DNA from 3 places in the Gordonia sp. CPCC 205515 genome. Region 3 is predicted to be linked to each of the others. Evidence: predicted binding sites of a transcription regulator. Region 3 holds the regulator's gene; each other region holds the start of a gene.
The links. Region 3 encodes LexA, which represses DNA repair genes until DNA is damaged. Its sites were predicted from a motif close to CGAACANNTGTTCG; they were not measured.

Region 1 (3,276 bases), on a different contig from region 3:
GATCTCCCAATCCGAGGCGTGGATCTGGGCATGACACGAGGCGCACAACAGGCACCCGTTGTCCAAATCTGTTGGGCCACCATGACTCCAGTAGGCGATATGGTGACACTCACCCATCCAGGCCGGTGCCCCACACTTGACGCAACAGGTGTCGCGGATCAGGATCGCCTTGCGGAGGTGGTGCGGAAACCGCCGTTTCTTCACACCCATGTGCAGCGGTACACCTTCTCCGTCAAGAACGATTTCGGTGACTTTGCTGTCGCAGGCCAGCAGTTCAGCGGTCGCCTGGGTCAGCGCGGAGGTCCATTGCAGGGTGGCCGGCGCGGCAGTGTTGGCCGAGACCGTCACGTTCAGATCGGTGTGCGGGGCGGCGACGAACGGGGTCGGGTTACTCGCGGCCGCCTCGAGAACCAGGTTGAGCGCATCGGCGCGCTGCTGCCCTGGGGTACGAGCATCTTTCGAGCCGTCGGGTTGTGGTCGAGGGTCGACCAGCGATTCGATCGCGGTCTGCAGCCTGGTGCCGGTGACGATGTCGAGATCCCCGCGCACTGCGATCCGACCGTCGGAGGTTTCGGAGACGGTGAACTCGTTGATACTGCGGTCCTCGGCCGCCGGCAAGCCACCGGTCTCGGCGGCGAAGGTGTTACCCAGTTCGCGAGCCTTGGTGCTGATCTGTTTCGGTGTCGCCCCCGACATCGCTTGCGCGATCAACTCCACCTCCACCTCGCGACGTTCCTCGTCGCACAACCCGTCCAACGCCCGCCGTGCCACGTGAGCCACCCCGGAAACAATCGCGTCGAGATGCTCGGCCGGAAGGACACCGTCCTCGGCATACCCCGCCAACAGCTGCATCCGCGGCATACCCAACCCGATCCGCAGGGTCCGCTCGGCCACCGACGGCGCCAACCCCATCGTGATCAACAAGGCTTTGGTTTTGCCGTTGTCCCGCTGCTTGGCCACGCCCAGCCGGTCCATGTGGGCCGCGCACACCGCCAGCTGGTAGCTCAGGGCGCTGACCGCAGTGATCATCACCTTCGTGGTCTCGAAGGCCTCCCGGCCGGAGGTGATCCGGCCGAGGTCGAGGTCATAGACCGCGGACAGCAGCGCGCTGACTGCGGTGGTGGTGTTCGGCGGGGCGGTGGGGGTGGCGACTGGTTCGGGCATGCCTCCACTGTACTCGCACACACGTTCGAGTCAAGGGTTTGGCAACGTCCAATTTGGTTGGGCATCAACAATTTTGGATCATTCAATCGAGTGGAAACCCCCAGCATATCGCGGGCCTCCGACAAGATTGGCCACCTCCGCCGGGTGAACGCATGGCCAGAACTGTCGGTGGCGTCGGTTATGGTGCGTATCAGGTTCCCAGCACGGACCGCCCGAGTGAGAGGGCAGTCAGCGCAGCACATTTCCACGCACCGACGAAAATCGGTACCGCGCACGATCTGTGCGAACTTCATAGCGCCGGGCGGTGGGCAGTCACAGTGCGTCCGCACACTGCCTACAGTCGGATCTTGACGTCCTTCGCCGCGAGAAGCGTCGACAATGCCTGCGGAATTACCACCAGCCCCAGCACACCCATCGCGAGCTTCCAGGAGTCGGTGGCGTCGTGCAGCGCGCCGATGACGATCGGCCCCAGTGCCGCAACGATATAGCCGATCGACTGGGCCATGCCGGAGACCTGACTGGTCACCGCGGTCGACGGGCTCCGCAGCACCATGAACAGCAGCGCCAGGCTGATCGAGGCACCCGGGCCGATCATGATCATGATCGCCCACAGTGTGACGAGGCTGTTGGTGCAGACGAGTCCGATGAAGCCGGCGGCGCAGATCGCCAGCACGATCAGGGTGATGAGTCGCTGGTCGGCGTAGCGCGCGGCGATGATCGGGATCACCAAAGACGCAGTGAGCGCGACGACTTGACCGATCGCGAGGATCGCGCCGGCCTGCGCGTCGGAGCGGCCCAGCTCGACCAGATAGGTCGGCAGCCACGCGCTGAAGGTGTAGAAGATCAGCGACTGGGTGCCCATGAACACCGTGATCGCCCACGCAATCCGATTGCGTCGCAACGATGGTGGCGCGTGCGACACGGCCACTCGATGCACTCGTCGTAGTTGCGGTATCCACACGACCACCGCGACGAGCGCCAGCATCGACCAACTCATCAGTGTGAGACGCCAATTTCCGCCGACGGCGCGGTCGATCGGCACGGTTAACCCGGCGGCGATCGCCGCACCCCCGGACAGGGTCATCGAATACAACCCGGTCATCAGACCGGAGCGATGGGCGAAGTCCCGTTTGATCAACGACGGCAACACCACATTGCACACGCCGATCGCCGCTCCGACCACCGCCGAACCCGCAAACAGCGCAACGCTATTGGGCACGAACCGCAGCACCATTCCGGCGATCAGCACGATCATCGACACGAAGACGGTGCGTTCGATGCCGAACCTAGCGGCCAGCCGCGGCGCGAACGGCGCACTGAGACCAAAACACAGCACCGGCAGCGTGGTGAGCAAACCCGCGACCGCACTGCTGAATCCGAGGTCGGCGGTGATGTCGTCGATCAGCGGTGCGACCGACACCACCGGCGGGCGCAGGTTCGCGGCGACCAGCATGATGCCGATCGCGGCGATCACCGCGGCCGCCCCCTGCGGCGTCTGTGATCTCTCCCCGCGCGGTGCGTCCACCGCGGCGGCCGAGTTCTGGTCGACTGAGGTCTGGTCGGCCGATGATCGCGAACTCATGCCACCACCCCCGGGACGTGCTCGAGGTACGACGCCACCGCGGCGCGTGCCGCCGCCGCATCACCGGCCGCGATGGCCTCCACCACCTCGCCATGCCCGGCGGGATGTGCCCCGTCGGCGACGATCGGCCGGAGTATTTCGGTGAACATCCGGTGCATCACCTCGACGACACTGCCGTAGAGCTCGATGAGCAGCTCATTTCCCGACGTGCCGACCAGCGCGCTGTGGAACGCGATGTCCGCGGCCGTGTAGGCATCGAGGTCACCGGCCGCGAGCGCCGTCTCGGCGGCATCGAGCAGCCCCCGGAGTTCGGCGACCTGATCCGGCGTGGCCCGCAGGGCTGCTGCGGCCACCGCCTCGGTCTCGAGTCCGCGCCGCACTTCGAGGAGATCCTGGCGGTCGGAGCGGGGTGCGGACCGCACCATCGCGGCGGCGAGAAGACTGCGGCTGCGGACGTAGGTACCGTCGCCGCGGCGGGGCGCCAGCATGCCCGCGTGTTCGAGGGCGCGGACCGCTTCACGAATGGTGTT
Region 2 (3,276 bases), on a different contig from region 3:
CGAGTGGGGGCTCGCGATGCGCTCACACTTCTACATGGGCACCGATCTACCGGCGACCGGCGCCACCCCGGACCAGGTCGCCGCTGCCGTCCCGATCGAACTCGCCCAGGGGTTGCTGGCGCACGCCTACAACGAGTTCACGTTCTTGTCGCGCATCCTGCCCGGCCTGTACGTCGCCGAACATCGGGACCAGATCCCACCGGTTGCACCCTGGTGATCGTCGCGGGGCGCGAGGACGAGACTCAGCTGTCGAGCACCTCGGCGACCCGCGCCTCGAGCCCGTCGACGTCGGTGTGATCGATCCCGAATCGCTCGGTCAGCAGATCGAGAACCTCGGCGGCGGTCTGGTATTCGCGCCGCTCTGTCGGTGAGCCGGGACGATGGACCGCGAGATGGCGGCCGCGGAGGTTCCAGCGGGCGCCGTCGGCGATGATCGCCGCACTCAGTCCGGTGTTGAACGGATGGCCGGGGTGGGTGGAGACGAACCAGCTGCCGACGACGCTGTCGATGTCGGGGCGCGGTGCGGTGCCGAAGAGATAGACCGGCCGCCAATCGTCGCCGATCCGGGTCTCGAGGGCCAGGAATCGGTTGTCGTCGGTGGCGACGATCCGGAACGGATCGAGGTCGGTGTCCTGTTCTTCGTCGACGACGAAACGTAAAGCCTGCGTGGGGGTTTGACCACCGAATCCGACATCCACGAGATACGGCTGCGGATCGTCGGGGATGTGGACGCGGAGTAGTTGATGGGTCTCGGCGGGCGGCGGTCCGCCCGGCTCCTTCATCCACACCACGCGTCCGCCCAGGAGTTCGACGTCGAAACCGATGGCGGACAACACGTATCGGAACAAGCCGTTCTGCTCATAGCAGTACCCGCCACGACGACGGGCGACCAGCTTGTCCTGCAAGCTCTTCGCGTCGAGGTGCTCGACCGCGACACCCATCAGTGGGTCGATGCACTCGAACGGAATGTGCCGCAGGTGGGCGGCGATCAGCGCGTCGAGCGTTTCTCGGGTCGGCGACACGGCGTCGTGGTGGCCGACGCGGGCGAGGTAGGCGGGGAGGTCGACGGCGGTGTCACTCATGATTGCCATTGTTGCAGGCGTGATCTCGGTGCTTGGTGCCGACGTGATGTGCCCAGATTTGCACGCTCCGACACTGTCGGAGGGGCGCGATATGCTGGAGGATTTGCATGAGTCTAGTGTTCGAATACTAGTGCTGCACAGTCGAATTAGTTCTCGTAATTCTATTGACTCGCACATGTGTGCGAGTACAGTGGAGGCATGCCCGAACCAGTCGCCACCCCCACCGCCCCGCCGAATACCACCACCGCAGTCAGCGCGCTGCTGTCCGCGGTCTATGACCTTGACTTCGGCCGGATCACCTCCGGCCGGGAGGCCTTTGAGACGACGAAGGTGATGATCACTGCGGTCAGCGCCTTGTGCTACCAGCTGGCGGTGTGTGCGGCCCACATGGATCGGCTGGGTGTGGCCAAGCAGCGGGACAATGGCAAGACCAAAGCCTTGTTGATCGCGATGGGGTTGGCGCCGTCGGTGGCCGAGCGGACCCTGCGGATCGGGTTGGGTATGTCGCGGATGCAGCTGTTGGCGGGGTATGCCGAGGACGGTGTCTTTCCGGTCGAGCATCTCGACGCGATTGTTTCCGGGGTGGCTCACGTGGCACGGCGGTCGTTGGACGGGTTGTGCGACGAGGAACGTCGCGAGGTGGAGGTGGAGTTGATCGCGCAAGCGATGTCGGGGGCGACGCCGAAACAGATCAGCACCAAGGCTCGCGAACTGGGTAACACCTTCGCCGCGGAGACCGGTGGCTTGCCGGCGGCCGAGGACCGAAGTATCAACGAGTTCACCGTCTCCGAAACCTCCGAGGGTCGGATTGCGGTGCGGGGCGATCTGGACGTCGTCACCGGCACCAGGCTGCAGACCGCGATCGAGTCGCTGGTCGAGCCTCGCCCGCAACCCGATGGCTCGAAAGATGCTCGTACCCCGGGCCAGCAGCGCGCCGATGCGCTCAACCTGGTTCTCGAGGCGGCCGCGAGTAACCCGACCCCGTTCGTCGCCGCCCCGCACACCGATCTGAACGTGACGGTCTCGGCCAACACCTCCGCGCCGGCCACTCTGCAATGGACCTCCGCGCTGACCCAGGCGACCGCTGAACTGCTGGCCTGCGACAGCAAAGTCACCGAAATCATTCTCGATGGACAAGGCGTACCGCTGCACATGGGTGAGAAGAAACGGCGGTTTCCGCACCACCTCCGCAAGGCGATCTTGATCCGCGACACCTGTTGCGTCAAGTGTGGGGCGCCGTCCTGGATGGGTGAGTGTCACCATATCGCCTACTGGAGTCATGGTGGCCCAACCGATTTGGACAACGGGTGCCTGTTGTGCGCCTCGTGTCATGCCCAGATCCACGCCTCGGATTGGGAGATCGTCATGGGCGTCGACCGGCATCCATGGCTGATCCCACCGACCACGATCGATCCGGCGCAAAAACCGTTGCCCGCCTACAACAGACGCACCATGACACTCGAGGATCGGGTCGCCGCGTGATGGTGTCGATACGCCCCTCCTCTGTCGGGGCTATTCACCCAGCGGTGGGCAGGAGTCCACCGTGACGAAAGGTTTCGACACGCCCCTCGCCTGGCGGCTCGGGACGGCTCAACCAGCGTATGGCTCAGCACATTTCCGCGCATCCGACATCCATCGGAACCGCGCACGACCTTTGAGAACTTCATAGCGCCACCCGCTCAGTCGAACAGCCGGCGGAACACGTTGGTCTCGGCGAGATCCATGAGTTCGTCGCCGCGTCCGGACATCACGGTGCGCAACGCGTAGAGGGTGAATCCCTTGGCCTGGGCGGCGGTGATCGTCGGCGGGATGGACAACTCCTGCCGCGCGGTGACGACGTCGAGCAGGGCGGGGCCGTCGTGCTCGAGGACCGCGCGGAGGGCGGGTTCGAGGTCGTCGGGTTCCTCCACCCGTCGTCCAAAGACGCCGACGGAGTTTGCGAGATCGGAGAAGTTGGGGTTGGCCAGGTCGGTGCCGTAGGTGACGAAGCCGGCGGCCTTCATCTCCACCTCGACGAAGTTCAGCGACGAGTTGTTGAACACCACGATCTTGACGGGCAATCGATTCTGCGTGAGCGTCAACAACTCTCCGAGCAGCATCGCCAGGCCGCCGTCGCCGGCGAGTGCGATGACCTGCCGATCGGGATAGGCGCACTGTGCGCCCACCGCCTGGGAGAGTGCGTTGGCCATGGTGC
Region 3 (3,276 bases):
AGAAGCGGGCGTTACGAGCTCTGGACGGATTCGGTTGAGATCTGGTCGTCGGCCGACGGGGACATCGGGTCGTCCACGGACGAGGACACGCCTCGCAGATCGTCGATCTCGTGCTGGAAGTCCTCGATCGAGTCGAACGAGCGGTAGACCGATGCGAACCTGAGGTAGGCGACCTCGTCGAGGTCGCGCAGGGGACGCAAGATCGCCAGCCCGACCTCGTTGCTGGGGATTTCCGCGGACCCGGACTGCCGGACGGTGTCCTCCACCTGTTGTGCGAGTTTGGCCAGCGCGTCCTCTTCGACGGCACGGCCCTGGCAGGCGCGACGCACGCCGCGCATCACCTTCTCGCGGCTGAACGGCTCGGTGACACCATTGCGCTTCACCACCGACAGGACGGCGCTCTCGACGGTGGAGAACCGGCGCCCGCACTGTGCACACGACCGGCGGCGACGGATCGCCTGGCCTTCATCGGCGACGCGTGAATCGATGACCTTGGTGTCCTCGTTCTTACAAAACGGGCAGCGCATGCCCCCGAGAATACCGCCCACGCGTCACCGGTACGCGGGCGCGACCAGCGCCTGCCCCACATGCAGTCCGGCGCCGGACAGGTCGTTGCGGGCCACGATCTCGTCGATGACGGCCTGCCGCGGCACGTCGGGGGCGATCCGCTCGGCAATCGACGTCAGCGAATCGCCCGACCGCACGTGCACCACCTCGGTGCCGATGGGTGCGGGCGCGACCGACGCGGCGTAGCCGGAACCGACGATCGCGACCACCCACACCAGCCCGGCGAGCGCCACGCCGACCAGCACGGCCACGGCTGCGGCGCGGCGGCGGGCGTAGACCCGGCGGGCGACGGTCGGGCGGGGCTCTGCCACCGCACCCGCCTGCTGTGACGCGCGCAGACTCGACGCCGGGGCCGCGCACCGGCTGCCCCGCACCCGCGGCGTCGCGGGCAGCGGGCCGAGCGGCCGTCCGTCTGCCGGACGACCGAACGCGGGTTCGACTCCCCGCACCGGGCGATCACCGACCCTGGTGGCGCGCACGCGACCCTTCGGGGCGGCGGTACCGGTAAGAGCTGCGGAGCTGGTCGGGGCTGCGGTGCGGGTGATGGTGGCGGTGCTCATGGTGTCCTCCGGAGGGTGTCGGTTCGAACACGTGAACGTCGAACACGTGATCGATAAAACGTATGTTCGAGTTTTAGCACGCCCCTCCGACAAAGTCGCGACAAACCGCAAAACACCTCGAACACATGTTTGAACATGTCGGTGACTTCGGCTACTGTCGGCGCTGTACCACTCGAACGACCAGCCGTTTCGCAACCCGAACCAGTTCCCGACCGAGAGGAAGGACTCACCGATGAGCAACAAGTCCGGCGGGCACGACGCCCGGCATACCGGCCAGGCCACCACCGGCCCGGCGGCCGGCGCCCAGGACCCGGAGACCGCCGAGGCATCCCTGACCCCGCGCCAGCGCGGAGTGCTCGACTACATCCGGCAATCCGTGCGTGAGCGCGGGTACCCGCCGAGCATCCGCGAGATCGGCGACGCGGTGGGGCTCACCTCGACGTCGTCGGTGGCCCATCAACTGCGCACACTCGAGCGCAAAGGTCTCCTCAAGCGCGACCACAATCGGCCGCGCGCGGTGAACATCTCCGACGGCGAGCACAACAACCCGCCGGGTGGCAGCGCTGCGGCCGACGGCACGCCCTTGCCGACCCCGGCGTTCGTGCCGGTGCTCGGACGGATTGCGGCAGGCGGCCCGATCCTCGCCGAAGAAGCAGTGGAGGACGTCTTTCCGCTGCCCCGCGAATTGGTCGGCGAGGGATCGCTGTTCCTGTTGAAGGTGGTCGGCGAGTCGATGATCGACGCGGCGATCTGCGACGGGGATTGGGTGGTGGTGCGTCAGCAGAGCGTCGCCGACAACGGCGACATCGTCGCCGCGATGATCGATGGCGAGGCCACCGTCAAGACGTTCAAGCGCAAGAACGGGCACATCTGGCTGATGCCACACAACGCCCTGTTCGAGCCGATCCCCGGCGACGACGCGGCGATCCTGGGCAAGGTCGTCACGGTGATGCGGCGGGTCTGAGCCACCGGCCCGGCACCCGCCGCATCATTCCCGGCCCCGGGGTCAGTCCGCCAGCGCGGCGGTGGCGGCGGCCCGTGCGGCCACCGGATCGGTGGTGGCCAGCACGGCCTCGGCGGCTTTTCGGCACTGGTCGAGAGTGACGCCCGACAGCCGTGCACCAACGGCCGCGGACGCGGCCGGCGCGGCCGAGAGCGAGTTCACGCCGAGGCCCACCAACACGCACGCGAGGAGCGGATCGGCAGCTGCCTCACCGCACACACCGACCGATTTGCCTGCCGCGACGCCCGCCTGCCCCACACTGTGGATGAGGTGCAGCGCCGCGGGTTGCCACGGGTCGGTGAGCCCGGCAAGCTCCGGCGACATGCGGTCGGCGGCCATCGTGTACTGCGTCAGATCGTTGGTGCCGATCGAGACGAAGTCGACCTCGGCCAGGATCGCGGGGGCCAAGATGGCCGCGGCCGGGACCTCGACCATCACGCCGGCGATCATGCCGCGCTCCCGGACCTGCGCCGCGAACTCGGCGGCTTCGGCCGGCGTCGCGATCATCGGTGCCATCACCCACGGCGTGTTGCCGCTGGCCTTGCCTGCGGCGGCGATGGCGTCGAGCTGATGTTCGCGGATCTGCGGGTTGTCGGTGGCAATACGGTTGCCGCGCACGCCGAGTGACGGATTCGGCTCGTCGAGCTTCGTGACGAACTTCAGCGGCTTGTCCGAGCCGGCGTCCAGGGTCCGGATGACCACCTTCTGGCCGTCGAACGCGTCGAGAACCTCTTTGTAGAGCGCCGTCTGCTCCTCCACCGACGGTTCGTCCGGCCGATCGAGGAACGCCAACTCGGTGCGGAACAGGCCAACACCTTCCACCGGGAACGACGTCGCCGTGCGGGCCGACGCCCCGTCGGCGACGTTGGCCACCACCAGCACCTCATGACCGTCGGAGGTTCGACCGGGTCCCGTCCACGACTTGACCGCCTCGGCCTCTTTACGGCTCTGTTCGACTGCGGCGACCGCGGTCGCCTCGTCCGGGGACACCTCGATGGTGCCGGCCGTGCCATCGACCAGCACCGGAGCGCCGACCGGGACATCGGTGAGGCCGGATACCGCGACCACACACGGGATACCCAACTGGCGGGCGATGATGGCGGTATGGCTGGTGGGTCCGCCGAGCCGGGTCACCAGCGCGATGAT

Region 1: AAFP30_RS17225 (DUF222 domain-containing protein) is a predicted target of LexA. The motif match lies at 1,179-1,192, and genes of this name have one in related genera.
Region 2: AAFP30_RS23780 (DUF222 domain-containing protein) is a predicted target of LexA. The motif match lies at 1,253-1,266, and genes of this name have one in related genera.

Annotation. Positions count from the first base shown of each region.
Region 1 is NZ_JBCLVJ010000010.1:462,892-466,167, reverse strand. Features, by position in the region: gene AAFP30_RS17225 (DUF222 domain-containing protein) at 1-1,164, opposite strand, end outside; gene AAFP30_RS17220 (CynX/NimT family MFS transporter) at 1,499-2,746, opposite strand; gene AAFP30_RS17215 (FadR/GntR family transcriptional regulator) at 2,743-3,276, opposite strand, start outside.
Region 2 is NZ_JBCLVJ010000017.1:72,619-75,894, forward strand. Features, by position in the region: gene AAFP30_RS23770 (DAPG hydrolase family protein) at 1-217, shown strand, start outside; gene AAFP30_RS23775 (arylamine N-acetyltransferase family protein) at 243-1,082, opposite strand; gene AAFP30_RS23780 (DUF222 domain-containing protein) at 1,281-2,564, shown strand; gene poxB (ubiquinone-dependent pyruvate dehydrogenase) at 2,762-3,276, opposite strand, start outside.
Region 3 is NZ_JBCLVJ010000021.1:63,952-67,227, reverse strand. Features, by position in the region: gene hrpA (ATP-dependent RNA helicase HrpA) at 1-38, shown strand, start outside; gene nrdR (transcriptional regulator NrdR) at 12-527, opposite strand; gene AAFP30_RS26435 (LysM peptidoglycan-binding domain-containing protein) at 552-1,127, opposite strand; gene lexA (transcriptional repressor LexA) at 1,360-2,091, shown strand; gene AAFP30_RS26425 (phosphoenolpyruvate--protein phosphotransferase) at 2,134-3,276, opposite strand, start outside.